One region of the Staphylococcus sp. 510 genome, then DNA from elsewhere that is predicted to be linked to it. Evidence: riboswitches for the same ligand, from Rfam matches in the RefSeq annotation. Region 1 holds a riboswitch; the other holds the start of a gene.
The links. A riboswitch is a leader RNA that binds a small molecule or an ion and turns the genes downstream of it on or off. The one in region 1 is predicted to bind FMN.

Region 2: it holds a riboswitch for FMN, as region 1 does, so the genes downstream of both, ribD (bifunctional diaminohydroxyphosphoribosylaminopyrimidine deaminase/5-amino-6-(5-phosphoribosylamino)uracil reductase RibD) here and AC2D8K_RS00985 (ECF transporter S component) in region 1, are expected to answer to the same signal.

What each region holds. Positions count from the first base shown of each region.
Region 1 is NZ_JBXVVK010000001.1:220,606-228,988, forward strand. It holds gene ebpS (elastin-binding protein EbpS) at 1-584, opposite strand, end outside; gene AC2D8K_RS00970 (RecQ family ATP-dependent DNA helicase) at 736-2,115, opposite strand; gene AC2D8K_RS00975 (helix-turn-helix domain-containing protein) at 2,096-3,064, opposite strand; gene AC2D8K_RS00980 (ferredoxin) at 3,176-3,424, shown strand; gene AC2D8K_RS00985 (ECF transporter S component) at 3,476-4,024, opposite strand; FMN riboswitch at 4,087-4,215, opposite strand; gene AC2D8K_RS00990 (ATP-binding protein) at 4,403-6,145, opposite strand; gene AC2D8K_RS00995 (response regulator transcription factor) at 6,129-6,854, opposite strand; gene AC2D8K_RS01000 (pseudouridine synthase) at 6,986-7,726, opposite strand; gene scpB (SMC-Scp complex subunit ScpB) at 7,719-8,261, opposite strand; gene AC2D8K_RS01010 (segregation and condensation protein A) at 8,254-8,383, opposite strand, start outside.
Region 2 is NZ_JBXVVK010000009.1:102,665-111,047, reverse strand. It holds gene AC2D8K_RS08530 (sigma-70 family RNA polymerase sigma factor) at 1-20, opposite strand, end outside; gene AC2D8K_RS08525 (hypothetical protein) at 213-437, shown strand; gene sagB (peptidoglycan release complex glucosaminidase SagB) at 698-1,552, shown strand; gene AC2D8K_RS08515 (FAD/NAD(P)-binding protein) at 1,870-3,366, shown strand; FMN riboswitch at 3,568-3,698, shown strand; gene ribD (bifunctional diaminohydroxyphosphoribosylaminopyrimidine deaminase/5-amino-6-(5-phosphoribosylamino)uracil reductase RibD) at 3,860-4,903, shown strand; gene ribE (riboflavin synthase) at 4,910-5,542, shown strand; gene ribB (3,4-dihydroxy-2-butanone-4-phosphate synthase) at 5,557-6,738, shown strand; gene ribH (6,7-dimethyl-8-ribityllumazine synthase) at 6,751-7,209, shown strand; gene AC2D8K_RS08490 (proline dehydrogenase family protein) at 7,476-8,383, opposite strand, start outside.

The sequences.
Region 1 (8,383 bases):
TCACTTACACGATTCTCTTGCCGATGATTGTCATCCTGCTTATGATCACTTGTCATTTTTTTACCGACTGCAGCTCCACCTACAGCAGCGCCACCTGCTAGAGCAGCATCTTTACCGTGTCCGTCTTTCTTGTCATGACGATCATCATGTTGCAAATCGTCACTTTTACGACTACGATTTAATGGTTCATCTTGTTTAAAATCTTGTTCAGACTCACGAGTCGAATGATCTTCAGGACGATGATCTTGTTTGTGATCTTTATTTACATCATTGTGATTGGATGCATCATAATTTTTGTTATCTCCATTATGTAATGATGTATCATCATGTCTATCATCTAATGAACCATCTTGGCTAGCTTTTGTACGCGAATCTGCCTGACGGTTATTATTTGTCGCTATATCTCGTCGACGTTTTCTTCTCTGTGCATTTCTTGGTGGGAATTGTTGATTTGATTTGTCTTCAGTTCTGTCTACTGCATTATCTTCTTGTTCTTCATGTGAAGATGTCTGCTCATTATGATCTTCTGGGTCTATCGCTTGACGATTTTTTTCAAAATCATCTTTGAAGTTATTATTAGACACAATCATCATCCTCTCTGTTTAATTTTATAATGATACATAAACTATACCCATAAATTAAATGATTATGTATAGTAATCAAGAATTTTTAGGTATTAAGATTTTTGTTCATAAGTTAATTATAGCTTGAATAAAGAGTTAAGCAAAATAAAATCTATAGTTCAAATAAATTTTGAAGTTTTTCACTATATGAAAGCTTACGTTTAACTTTCTTACGATTAATGACTTTCATACTTGGTAATTCAGTATCATTGTCACAACAGACATCTGGCAGTTTAGGATGTTCATTGAAAAATTCCAACAAATATTTACGGCGACATTGGTCAAGTTGTGTGTAGCCTAACATACGACTATAACCTAACTTTTTGCGTCGAAATGATTGATCAAATATACGTTGCATTTGATTAATTGTATATTGATTATAAAGTATTGTTAAAATGGATTCTTTTTCAGGAGGAATAAATTGTCCTAATTCAAATGAATGAATATCTTCAGATGTAATTCTATCGGCAAATAATATGGTTTCTAAAATATAAGCGTCGTCGGGTTGGAATAAACTAATAGCTTGGCTTGCTTCTCCGTCTCTCCCCGCTCTACCAATCTCTTGTAGATAATTAGAAGGACTTGATGACAAATGAAAATGAATCACTGTGCGTATGTCTTTTTTATTTATGCCCATACCAAATGCACTTGTTGCAACTATGATTGGAATATCATTGTTTAAAAATTGTTGTTGTACTGTCTGTCTTTCTTGATAACTCAAATCACCATGATATATCCCTGTTAAAAAACCTGAGTCATAAATAAGTTGCGCTAATGTTAAACATAATTTTTTTGAAGATACATATATAATAGTGGGCCCAGTTTCATTAAGTTGTGGTAACAACCAATCTATTTTTTCTTCGTAAGAGCCAAAGTTAAGATGTTTCAATGAAATATTTATACGATTCATACTTGTTTTAATGGTATTGAAAGTAACATTAAGCATTTCATTTAAATCGCTTTCTAAATGTGGTGGTGCCGTAGCTGTTAATGCTAGAATTGTAGCTGATTTAAAGGACGTAGTTATTTTTCCAATTAAAGCATAATGTGGTCTGAAATCATAGCCCCATTCAGACAAACAATGTGCTTCATCAAGAACTATTAAACCAAAATCTATATTGGCAATAAGTTTAAAGTTTTGAGGTTGTAATATAAATTCCGGACTTAAATAGATAAATTTACTCTGACGAATGTTACTTAGGTTTTGTCGTTTTTCCGTATTGTCCATACCTGAATGAATACAACAAACCGCGTGTTCACCATTTAATTTCATTTGCATGACCTGATCGTCCATGAGAGAAATTAATGGTGAAATAACAAGTGTTGGCTTTTCTAATATATAAGTAGGTAATTGATAACAAAGGCTTTTGCCACTACCCGTTGGTAAAATACCTAGCGTATGCTTTTGGTCTAATACACTGGAAATGATGTCCTCTTGGCCAGGTTTGAAGGAATCAAATCCAAACCAATCTTTAAGTTTCTGTTGAAGCAACTAAGTCTCCCCTTTCAATACCAACAATCATCAATTTAATTTGAAAATAAGTTAATGTATCAAATTGCTGCTTATACTCACGTAATTTTATTCCAATATGACTTTTATAATAATCGATAAAGGGTTGAATGCTTTTGATGTCTAAATATGTATCATAATCATTGATATAACCTTTGATAAATAACTCTAAAAGATGATCTTCAATCGTATTTAATTTAACATTTTGAATTGTTGAGATGTCGTGTATTGAGTGTCCTTGTCCTAATTGATGTAAGGTTAATTTCGTTTTATTGAGCAATGTTGGTCGTATAATCGTTTGATTTAATATAGGGTGCTTTTGCATATCTTCAATTTCAAACATGACATCGACCAATTGGTTCATTTCTATTTCAAATAATTCTTGTTGAGACTTCGATTCTATTAAACTGACTTGTTGTCTAGTATACATCGCCTCATCATAGCCTTGTAAATAATAGTGTAAATACACATGTTCATGTTTGCTAGCGATGTCTTCAAATAATTGTTCTAATTCTGTGATGAATTTTGATTCTAAATCATTAACTTTAATGTGTTGATAAATATGTTTAACACGTTGTTGAATATATGTTTGTTGCGTTAAAGGAACGAATCTAAAATCGTTGCGTATGCTTTGTGATACCGTTTGAATGAGCAATTGGATACAGTTGAATGTATTAATAAGACTATCATATGTACATCTTGGATGCGTTTTGATATTTACTTTTGGTTCCTCATCATTCAATTCATTTAAATATCGCTCAAAAGACGGATATTTTAATCTCGGTAAACTATGATATAATGACAAAAGTTGTTGACTACTTGCGTCAAAAAAAGTTTGATGGGATTTTTTTCCTGTTAAAATATTATAAATACTTTTATTTGTTTTGTAGTTGAATGCGTGTTGATACGCATGATTGATAATTTGATACAAGATAAACCCTCACTCTATAAAACGAATATATTGAAAATGATACTATCGATGTCTACAATAGTAGTATTGTTATTACTAGTGTAGCATTTTTTTCAAAGGAGGCGAATGAAATTGGCTAAATATACAATCGTTGATATGGATACTTGTATAGCATGCGGTGCATGTGGTGCAGCAGCTCCAGATATCTATGATTATGACGACGAAGGTATTGCTTTCGTAATCCTTGATGATAACCAAGGTACTGCAGAGGTGTCAGAAGAGTTATATGAAGATATGGAAGATGCACTAGAAGGTTGTCCAACAGATTCAATCAAAATTGAAGACGAACCATTTGATGGTGACGCACTTAAATTTGAATAATATATTATATTAAAAGCGCCCTTGCACATCATGTGTAAGGGCGCTAGTTATTTATATGTGAATGTTATTTTTAATTCTATTGAATATAAAGTAAAAGATGATTGAAATGACAATACCTTTAATAATATTAAAAGGTATGATACCTGAAACAATAATTACTTTAAGATTATGAACAATGTCACCTAAGTTAAATATCATACCGTAGAGTGGTAACAGTATAAAATAATTTAAAATACTTAATACGACGGTCATGACAACTGTACCTAAAACAAGACCTGTTAATAATGACTTTTTATTGCGTTTGTTTCTATAAATATAATATGCAGTTAATAAGAAACTGGCAATTGCTAAAAAGTTCGCTAATGGTCCTACTGGATCGCCCATATTGAAAAAGAAATTGAGTAAATTCTTAATAAAAGCTACTATTAGCCCTGCAATTGGTCCTAATAAAAATGTGGCAAGTAATGTAGGTACATCACTAAAGTCCAACGTTAAGTATGGTGGTAAAAATGGCAATGGGAATTTAATAAAGGTAAGTACGAAAGCCACTGCACTTAGCATACTTATAAAGATTAGACGTCTATTTTGATTGTGTTGCATATATTATTTTCTCCTTCCATTCATCTTGCTAGAAAAGGAGGAAATTTGCACAACAAAAAAACCTCCATCTTCTCCCATCCAGACTATACTGTCGGCTTCAGAGTTTCACTGAATCAGGTAAAATGAGACATTTTACGTCGCAGGCTTAATTTACTGCCGGTTGGGAATTACACCCGACCCCGAAGATGAATTAACTATATTTTTAATTTAAATATATCATACATGATAACTCTGTTATGTACAATGAGTTTGCTCCGATATATTTATATAGATATAAGTTGTCATAAAAATAATCAAGTTGTTTAACAATCTATAGATTTCATAATAAATAAAAAACCTGTTAGAGCCATTATTTGACTCTAACAGGTTTTAAAATGTTTATTTTGGTAATTTAATGATAAAGGTTGTTCCTTTACCCACTTGACTTTCTACTTCAATCGTACCGCCATGTTCTTCTATAATCATTTTACAGATGAATAAGCCTAATCCAGTACCTTGTTTACCCCTTTTTCTTGACGCATCTACTTTATAGAAACGATCGAAGACTTGTTGTAAATGTTCAGGAGCAATTCCAGTACCAGTATCAGCGATGCTTAAAATATGAGATCTATCATCTTCATCAGTTTTTACCGAAATGGTATCTCCAGGTTGTGTATATCTTGATGCGTTATCGATTAAATTGGTTAATACTTGATCCATTCTATCCATATCGTAGTCCCATAGTTGTTGATTGCTTACTTCAAACTGCATATTAAGTTCTAAATCAGTCGCTTGTTGACGATATTTTATTCGCATTTTGTTGAGCAGATCAGCGATTGGTTGTGACTCTTTCTCAACAGATAATCCTTCAGCATCCATACGTGCTACGTTTAATAATTCATTAACTAAGCGGTTCAGACGTTTAGATTCATCTAAGACAATTGCTAGTGATTCATGTATCTCATCTGGTTCAGTTACAACACCATCTACAATAGATTCTGTATAGCCTTGTAATAAGGCAATCGGTGTTCGTAATTCATGAGATACATTTGCGATGAAGTCTTTTTTCATTTGATCAAGGTTATGTTCATTTGTCATATCACGTATAATAGCAACAATACCGCTTCTGCCATCGTTTTGAATACGGTCAATATAACTCATGATAATCACATAATACCTTGTGTTTGCTTCAATTTCTTGGAATTGCGTTTCTTTAGTATTGAAAGTTTGTTCAATTTGTTTTTCTATTAATTCAACAGCATTGTCATCTAATGTATGGAATACTTGGTCTGCCATTTTATTTGATAAAATAATATCCTTTTGTTCATTAATACCAATAACACCTTCAACCATCGAATTAATTAAGCTATCACGTATATTTTTGGATGTGGATAGTGCTTCTACATGTTCTTGAATTTCAAAGCTCATATTATTAAATGCACGTGATAATTCTCCAATTTCATCTTTTGTTGATACTGACGTGATATGTGAATAATCACCTTGTGATACCTTTTGTGCTTGATTTCTTAACTCTCTTAAAGGTTTAGTAATTCTAGATGATAAGAAAAATGCAAAGATGGTACTAACTGCTAAAAATATAATTGCGGTAATTAAGATAATAATTGTTATCGCATTATTGGTATCTTCAATAGATTTTAAATCTTTAAAAATAAAGACGCCGCTATATTCTGTATGACTTCCTGGCTCGGCTTTCATTGGATAACCCACTAATATATACGGATGTGAATTCCCCTGTTCTTTAATCATGACATTACGTGTCATTGACTCACCATGTTTGAAAACACGGTTAAAATCTTTATTATTTTTAATTTCTTTGAGCATAGCTTGTTTATCTGTTGAAATGGTTTGTTGATATGCGGTAGATGTATTTTTCATGATAATTAATCCACCGGGATTATCAATCAATGTTCGGCTATTTTTGATGGCTAAGTTTTGATTTGTAGAGTTTTCTACCAATTTACTTATGCGTTTGGCGTCTTCTTTAATGGAATCTTCCGCTTCTTGTGTATAGTAATATTGAATAAAGGTAATTAAGGCAGCACTTAATAAAATTAAAACTGTCGTTACTATAAAAATTATAGTTAACCACAGTTTTATTACTACACTATTTAGCCGGTTCATCGTTTGTATTAACCTCAAATTTATAACCGACGCCCCAAACAGTTTGTATCATGTGAGCTGCATCACTCGATACTTTATTGAGTTTCTCTCTTAATCTTTTTACGTGCGTATCCACCGTACGTAAATCGCCATAAAATTCATAATGCCAAACTTCTTTTAATAATTGTTCACGATCAAATACTTTATTAGGCGTTTTAGCTAAATAAATTAATAGTTCATATTCTTTTGGTGTTAAATTAACCTGTTCATTATCAGCTAATACTCTATGTGCATCATTATCTATCACTAAGTGATTGAATTCAATTACGTCTCTTGCATGAGGTTCACTTTGTTCAGGTGTTGTTGTTTGCGTTCTTCTTAATAATGCTTTGACTCTTAAAACGACTTCTCTTGGAGAGAATGGTTTAACGATATAGTCATCGGCACCTGATTCAAACCCTTCGACACGATTCGTCTCTTCGCCTTTTGCAGTGAGCATAATAATAGGTGTATCTTTATGCTCTCTTAATTGAGTGGCTACTTCGATACCGTCCATTTCTGGCAACATTAAGTCTAAAAGAATGCACGCATAGTCATTTTCCATAGCAAGTTGATAAGCTTCTTTACCATCTCTTGCTTCATGTGTTTCAAAAGATTCTCTTTCTAGGTATAGTTTAAGTAATCTTCTGATTCTGTCTTCGTCATCAACGATAAGTATTTCATTCGTCATAATACTAAATTACCTCCTACACATGCTGTTCATTTCATTAGTTATTATAGCATATGAAATAGTCATTAAGTTAGTGTTAAAGAAATCTTTGTGAAAAAAATCTCAAAGATTAAAAATATGAGTGTTTTATTTTAATCATTACCATTTTCTGCTAAATGGCGAATCGTTTTTACTTCATGAGGTGTGAGTACACGACCTTCACCTGCATTCAAGCCTTTTAAATCAAGTGGACCAAATTGGATACGCGTTAATTTACTAACTTGGTGACCAAAATGTTCGAACATACGACGTACTTGTCTATTTCTACCTTCACTAATCGTAATTTCAACGAGCGTCGTATTTTTATCTTTGTCTTGGTTTTTCACTTTTACTTGAGCAGGTTGCGTGAAACCATCTTCTAGTTCGATTCCTTTTTCTAAAGCTTTAACTTCTTCTCTCATTAAATATCCTTTAAGCTTAGCAACATATTTCTTTTTAATATGGTATCTAGGGTGCGTCATTAAATTAGTGAATTCACCATCATTCGTTAATAATAATAATCCAGATGTATCGTAATCTAATCGACCTACAGGATAAATACGTGTTTCGATATCTTTAAAGTAATCAGTCACAACTTTACGGCCACGATCATCTGATACACTTGTAATTACTTGTGCAGGTTTATTAAATAAAATATAAATTTTATCTTCTTGCTCTAATTTGATACCTTCAACTTCTACAGTATCTGAATTTGAAACTTTTGTACCCAGTTCAGTGACGACATGTCCGTTAACTTTTACTTTGCCATCAGTAATTAATGTTTCTGCTTTACGACGTGATGTATAACCACTACTTGCAATTCTTTTTTGTAATCTTTCTAATTCTTTACTCATTTGTATCTCCCTTTTGATTTACCAAGTTACTAAAGAATGCGTCCATTTCTTCTTCATCTTCTTGAGTGGTTGGTAAATCTTCTAATTTTTCTATACCAAATACATTTAAAAATAAGTCTGTCGTGATTAATTGTTGACTACGTGAATGATGGACTTCTTTAGCTTCTACCAAGCCTCTTGCAATGAGGGTTTTAACTGCACCATCAGAATTAATGCCTCTAATAAGTTCGATATCACTTCGAGTTAAGGGTTGATTATACGCAATAATAGATAATGTTTCCATTGCAGCCTGTGATAATTTCATTTTAGATTTTTGTTCGATTAATGCCTCGATGTATTGTGAGGCATCTTTTTTTGTTGTAAGAACACATGTCGTTCCGAATCGTTGAATCATAAGACCATTTGATTCATAAGTGTCAATTAACTCTGCTAATTCATCTTCATTTACTTCTAATATTTCGATTAATTGTTTGACTTCGAGACCTTCGTCTCCTGATGTGTAGAGCAATGCTTCTAATATGCCGTGTTTATTCAACGCCGTAGTTCACTCCTCTTAATATATTAATGTCATCAAAGTTTTGATGTTGTTCAATATTAATAATCCCTGATTTGGACATTTCTAAAATAGCTAGAAAGTGTGTCACCACTTGTTCTATA
Region 2 (8,383 bases), on a different contig from region 1:
TAAATTTTATTGAATTCCAAAGTTTTCTCCTATTTATGTACATAAAGTGTTTTTCCGGATAAAATGAATTTAAAATATGTAATAAAAAATTTCATTTGCTTAATTGTAAAAATAGGTGTTAAATAGTAAACATAGAAAATAACTAGGTATTTAATTTTTACATTTACATTGTCTTATTGTTTAAATAGAGCAAAGTTTGATAGGAGGTACGTATGGACTACGCACACTTAAATTTAGAACATTTTTTCGCACGCAATGATGATTTAGATCGAATTAAAGATCGCTCAGATTTTGTGATGATTAATAATTTTACTAATGAAATGAAATATAGAGATGGTGAAATTGAAGGTACAATTGATTTAAATCAATATTTTTATAAAAATAGATCACAAGCTGTTAGTTTCATCATGATGGAATATAAAAAACATAATAAATAAAAGTAATAATTTAGACTTAGAAATGGTATTGACACTATCATATGTAGATTGCATGTTTTTATGCGTGCAACATTTTATTTAGATAGTGTCTATATTGTTGTCTAAATCTTTTTCATCTCAAAAGTTTCATTTTTATTACTTTTTATTTATGAATTTGTAACAAAGTATATATTAAATTGTGAATCAGAATTAATAATGTTAAACTTTATTATCGTAATACAATTCAAAAGTATAACAACATTGACCTAAGAGGTGTGAATATGACGAAGCACAAAAAGGGATCTATTGTTGCAATTTTAGGATTGCTGATTATCTTTGTAGTTGGTGCTATTATCTTTTTCTCAATGGTTTCAGACCAAATTTTCTTTAAACATGTAAAAGAAGAACAGAAAATTGAGAAATTAGATGTAACTTTAGATAAAGCTGCAAAGAAACAAATAGATAACTATACGAGTCAACAAGTATCGAATAAAAACAATGATGCGTGGAGAGATGCATCATCAACTGAAATAAAATCAGCTATGGATAGTAGTCAATTTATCGATAGTGACGTACAAAAATATCAATTTTTAGATTTATCTAAATATCAAGGTATTGATGAAAAAAGAATTAAACGTATGTTAGTTGATCGACCAACTTTACTGAAACATACGGATGACTTTACAAAAGCAGCGAAAGATAAACATGTTAACGAAGTGTATTTAATTTCACATGCGTTATTAGAAACTGGCGCTGCTAAGAGTGAATTATCTAAAGGTGTAGAAATTGATGGTAAGAAATACTACAACTTTTATGGTGTAGGTGCATTAGACAAAGATCCTGTTAAGACAGGTGCTGAATATGCTAAAAAACATGGTTGGGACACACCTCAAAAAGCCATTTATGGTGGTGCTGATTTCATTCATAATCATTTCTTAAAACATGAAGATCAAGATACACTATACAGTATGAGATGGAATCCTAAGAATTCTGGTGAACATCAATATGCAACTGACATTAAATGGGCTGAAAGTAATGCCACTATCATCGCGGATTTTTATAAAGATATGAAAACGGAAGGTAAATACTTCAAATTATATGTTTATAAAGATGATAAAGACCATTTGAAGAAATAATTAATGTTAAAAAATGCCTGCAACGGTAATAACGGTTGCAGGCATTTTTGTATTCATCATTATTATTATTCAGCTTTATTATGACGTGTTATCCATAAAAACATTATAATAGTGAGTGCTATGATTTTCGAAACTAATTTCATTTCATCACCTCAAAGAAAGATTTTATCACAAATTTTAAAGGATTAAATTGTTCAAGATTAGGATATATATGAGTAAATATGAAAATATAATTTTTGATAATGAGCGAACTTAAAAATGACTACACTTATAAAGTTCATCACGGAAATAGATTGTAGAAAGAGGATGATTTAATCATGCGAGTAGCTATAATAGGAATGGGCACAGCAGGTGTGAGTGTTTTACGTCAACTAGTCAAACACGACCATTTTGAAAAATTAAAAGTAGATGTGTATGATGACCGCAATAATATGGGACAGGGTGTTCCATTTCAAAATGATAGTAGTGAATTACTCATTAATATGCCATCTAAAAAGATGAGCTTAAATTTAGATGATGATGAAGAGTTTTGGAAATGGTATCAACATCAACAAGTATTTGATTTCGATAATCCTACTTACTTACCACGTTTTGTATTTGGACATTATATGAAATCATACTTATCCAAATTCGATGAGCAATATGAAAATATTACTATTATCAATCATAAAGTACACGAGATTTTTACAACATCGAAAGTGGATGAAACGAATTTAAAATATTATGTATGTACCTCAGATGATATGAAAGAATGGCGAGAATACGATTACTTATTCTTAACATTTGGTACATTTGCCTATCACGATCCATATCATTTAAAAGGTATAAAAGGGTTTAAACCGACACCTTATCCTACATACAATTCATTAGATGATGTAAATGAAGATGATAGAATTGCCATTCTTGGAACTGGTCTCGCTAGTCTAGATGTCATTCGATATGTGACTGCACATCACCCTAGATTACCTATTTTAATGACAAGTCGATCAGCCAATTTACCAAGTGTAAGAGGTCAAATGGTAGATATAGAATTTACACATTTAACAAAACAAAAATTTAATGATTTACAGGCACAAAATTATGGGAATGTACCTTTAGATGTTGCAGTAGATTTATTTTTAAAAGAATGTAGCGACTACGGTATAGATTTTGAAAAACTTATCAATAGAAGAACTGGTAATCATATTAATGATTTAAAATTTGATTTAGAACATGAAATGGAAATGGGAATATTCCAAAGTATAATTGAATATTTAAAGGAAAATTTAAATTGGATATGGAATAGCTTTAGCTTTGAAGATCAACAACAATTCCAAAAGAAATATACTAAAATAATTCAACTTAATTCTAATCCAATGCCTCCTAGAACTGCGAAATTACTTATTGAATTATTAGAACAAGAGGCATTGATTATCCGTAAAAATTTAAAAAATGTTTATCATGAGGACGGATTATTCCATTTACAATATGAAAATGAGAATGACATTGAAGATTTTAATGTAGTCATTAATGCAACTGGATCTAAAAATCATTTATCTGAGTTAGATGAAGATGACCAATTAATTCTTAATTTAGAAAATAGGCAAATTGTACAATCACATCCTTTAGGCGGTATACAAATTATTCCTGAAACGAACCAAGTTATTAGTCCGAGGTTTGGTACTTTAACTAATGTGATAGCGATTGGACAAATGACAAATGGCGTCAATAAACTTAGAAACGGTGTTAAAATGATTGTTAACCAAGTGGCTAATGCGGTGGATAGATTATATGACACGCAACAAGACTTTGAAAATATCAAAGAAGAAAGCTAAAAGCGTTAAGTAATTATATCTAGGCGTATTTTAAATCTATATTTTATTTAAAAGATAAACAAAATCCGATGATTTAATTTAAAAGTATTACTTTAATTAAGTACAATGTATAGTAATTGTATTTTTGAAAAAGGTGTAGTATGATTTGAATTGTAGTAAATTAGACTACAATACTCAATTAACCTTTAACAATTTCATATAAAATTCTTTCGGGGCAGGGTGGAATTCCCAACCGGCAGTGATATGAGCCTGCGACCTGCTAACATTTGTTAGTGGCTGATCTAGTGAAATTCTAGAGCCGACAGTTAAAGTCTGGATGGGAGAAAGAATGACGTTTATCGACATTAACATATATTTGTATAAGTATGTGTATTAATAAGTATGTTTATATTTTTAGATATAAATATGCTTATTTGAAGATATATGATTCGCCTTATGCCTTGAAATATACAATTTCATTGGTGTAAGGCTTTTTAATTTTAGAGGTGATATTTTGAGTAAATTTATGAATTATGCTATACAACTTGCACAAATGGTTGATGGACAAACAGGTGTTAATCCTCCAGTGGGTTCAGTTGTTGTCAAAGACGGAAGAATAGTTGGTATTGGTGCACACTTACGAAAAGGTGATAAACATGCTGAAGTTCAAGCTTTAGACATGGCACAATCAGAAGCCAATGGTGCTACCATTTATGTATCATTAGAACCATGTACACACCATGGTTCAACACCACCATGTGTAGATAAAATCATTGAAGCTGGTATTCACAAAGTCATCTATGCTGTTAAAGATACTACCCTTATTTCAAAAGGCGATGACATTTTGAAAAATGCAGGCATCGAAGTTGAATTTCAATATAATGCCGTTGCAGCGCAACTTTATCAAGATTTCTTCACTGCAAAAAGAAATGGTATTCCCGAATTAACGGTTAAAGTTTCAGCTAGTTTAGATGGCAAACAAGCTACCGATGATGGCGAGAGTAAGTGGATTACTAATAAAGAAGTAAAAAAAGACGTCTATCAATTACGTCATAGTCACGATGCAGTATTGACTGGACGTAAAACAGTAGAAGCTGACGATCCATTATACACGACAAGGATAGCTGATGGGAAACATCCAATTCGAGTCATACTTAGTAAGAGTGGTAAATTAGACTTTAATCAACAACTATTCCATGATTATGCATCTCCTATTTGGATTTATACAGAAAATAAAAATTTAAAAGTAGACAATAGTAATGTAACTATTATTTATATGGAACAATGCGATATTAAATCTATTTTGAAAGATTTATATCAAAAAGGTATCGGGAAACTGTTAGTCGAAGCAGGTCCCGAAATTACTTCAGAATTTCTCCAATCTGATCACTTAGATCACCTTGTACTTTATTTTGCCCCGAAAATAATAGGTGGTTCTGGTAAGTATCAATTTTTCCAAACTGACCAGATAGTGTCTTTACCAGATACAACTCAATTTGAAATTGTTAATTCCACGTTAATTCAACAAAATATTAAATTAGTTTTGAGAAAGAAGTGATTGCAAATGTTTACAGGCATCATTGAAGAAATAGGAACGGTGCAAGAAGTTCGTAATCAAAATTCAGTTCGAACATTAGTAATTACTGCTGAAAAAATATTAGAAGATATGCATATTGGTGATTCAATTAGTGTAAATGGTGCGTGTTTAACTGTCATTGATTTCGATGACCAAACATTTTCAGTGCAAGTCATTAAAGGCACAGAAAATAAAACCTACCTCTCAGATGTACAACGCCATACGAAAGTTAATTTAGAAAGAGCAATGAGTGGTAACGGCAGGTTTGGCGGTCATTTTGTGTTAGGTCATGTTGATGATTTAGGAACAATATCTAAAATTAATGAATCTGCCAATTCAATGATTATCCAAATAAAAGCATCCAAAACACTACTTAATCAAATGGTTAAGCAAGGATCGATAACGGTAGATGGTACAAGTTTGACGATTTTCGATCTTCATTCGGATGCTTTTGATATTCATTTGATTCCTGAAACAAGACGTTCCACAATCTTATCAAGTAAAAAAGTGGGCGATAACGTACATCTAGAATCAGATGTGTTATTCAAATATGTTGAAAATATCTTAAATCAAAATCAATCAAGTTTAACAGAAGAAAAACTAAAAGCATTTGGTTTTTAGGGGAGGCAATAAACATGAAATTCGACAGTATTGAATTAGCCTTAGATGCTTTAAAACAAGGTGAAAGTATTATTGTAGTTGATGATGAAGATAGAGAAAATGAAGGAGACCTAATAGCAATAACTGAATGGATGAAAGACGATACGATTAATTTCATGGCTAAAAAAGGTCGTGGGTTAATTTGTACACCTATCAGTTCAAGCATTAGTGAACAACTAGATCTCCATCCAATGGAATCAAATAACTCAGATGTGTTTGGCACTAATTTTACTGTAAGTATCGATCATAAGAATACAACAACCGGTATCAGTGCGAACGAGAGAACACTAACTGCTAGAGCACTGATTGATGAACATGCGAAAGCTTCAGATTTTAACCGACCAGGCCATTTATTTCCTTTAATTGCTAAAGATAATGGTGTGTTAGAAAGAAATGGTCATACCGAAGCGGCAATAGATCTTGCTAAATTAACAGGTGCTAAACCAGCAGGTGTGATTTGTGAAATTATGAATGATGATGGGTCTATGGCTAAAGGTGAAGATCTCCAAGCATTCAAAGATAAACATCAATTAGTTATGATTACGATTGAAAGTTTAATAGAATATCGTCAAGTTAACGAATCACATGTAAAACTCAATGCAAAAGTAAAAATGCCAACAGACTTTGGTACATTTGATATGTATGGTTTTACAACTGATTATAGTGAAGAAGAAATCGTCGTTATAACTAAAGGTGATATTAGATCACATGAAAATGTACGAATCCATTCTGCATGCCTTACGGGTGATATTTTCCATAGCCAACGATGTGATTGTGGTGCTCAATTAGAAGCTTCGATGAATTATATAGAACAACACCGTGGAATGATTATCTATTTACCTCAAGAAGGGCGTGGCATAGGACTCATGAATAAATTACGTGCCTATGAATTAATTGAAAAAGGTTATGATACCGTTACAGCAAATTTAGCGTTAGGATTCGATGAAGATTTACGAGATTATAATATCGCTGCACAAATTCTTAAATATTTTGCTATTGAAAAGGTTAACTTATTAAGTAATAATCCGAAGAAATTTGAAGGATTAAAAGAATATGGTATTAATATCCAACAACGTATAGAAGTGATTGTACCTGAAACACAATATAATCATGACTATATGACAACCAAAAAAGAAAAAATGGGACATTTAATTTAGGAGGATAATAAAATGAATTTTGAAGGAAAATTAGTTGGTAAAGATTTAAAAGTTGCTATTGTAGTTAGTAGATTTAATGATTTTATTACTGGACGTTTGTTAGAGGGTGCTAAGGATACTTTTATTCGTCACGATGTTGACGAAAACAATATTGATGTTGCTTATGTACCTGGTGCTTTTGAAATTCCTATGGTAGCTAGAAAGTTAGCTCAAACAGGTAAATATGATGCAGTAGTTACTTTAGGATGTGTCATAAGAGGGGCTACATCTCATTATGATTATGTATGTAATGAAGTTGCAAAAGGCGTATCCAAAGCTAATGAATCTACAGATGTTCCTGTTATCTTCGGTATCTTAACTACGGAAAGTATCGAGCAAGCAGTTGAACGTGCAGGAACTAAAGCAGGTAATAAAGGTTCTGAAGCAGCAGTAAGTGCCATTGAAATGGCTAATTTAATGAAACAATTTTAAATAAAGGAAGTGGGACAGAAATAATAAAGAACCACTAATCATTTATTATGTAGTGGTTCTTACGCATTAGCTACAGCTAATGTGTACTTTAAAATAGGAATACAAGAGTGAAACTCATGCATAAGAAATACTAATTTCTAAAGAAATAGAATGACTTTACAGTCAACTACTGCCTAAATATGAATATAACTTGAAATATATTTATGTTCTAAACTGATAGACTGCCCACAAAATTAATATTTTGTGGGCAGTTTTTGATGCTAAATTTATTTACGTAAGTACTTCGTAGATAACCCTACAAGAGAAACAACACTTATACCAATAGCTGAGAAAATACCGACTTTTTTCAATGTTTCTGGTGTGGCAAATTCTTTTACTGCTAAAGATAAATTTTGTGGGCGTTCTGCTAATCTTCTCATAAAGTATGCAAACCAGTCATCTCCATAAGGAACATATACTGTGAAATGATAGCCCTCATTAGCAATAGATTGCGCTAATTCTGAACGGAAACCATATAGCATTTGGAACTCCATTTGGTCTTTTTCGATATGATTTTCTTTCATGAATTGTTTCACATGGTTAATAATATTATGATCATGCGTTGCAATTGAAGTAAAATTACGTGCATTTAATAGTCTTTTTTCAATTATTTTAATATAATTTGCGTCAATCTCTTCTTTAGTTTGGTACGCAATAGAGGCATCCTCTTTATATGCACCTTTAACGAGTCTTAAACGTAATTCAGGGTATTTATCAATCAGTTTTTCAGCATCATATAGATATGCTTGAATCACTGTTCCCACATTCTTGAATTCTCCCTTTAATCGATCTAACACTTCAATAATTTGTTGTAAGCTATCATACTTTTCGGTATCTATATTGATATGCATATTGCCATATTCATTAGCTTTAAGTAAAATCTCTCTCAAATTTTGATATGCAAGTTCTAAGTCAAACTCACTACCTAATAAACTTAATTTAACTGACATATGCGCATCAACTTGGTATTGGTTTATGGCTTCCATAATTTCTAGTATTTCTTGTTTAGCTTGTTGACTTTCTTGCTCTGTCGTCACAAATTCCCCTAAGTTATCTACGGTAACTGAAATTTTGTTTTCGTTTAAATATTCAATTGTTTCTATCAATTGTGGAATTGTGTTACCGGCTACTACTT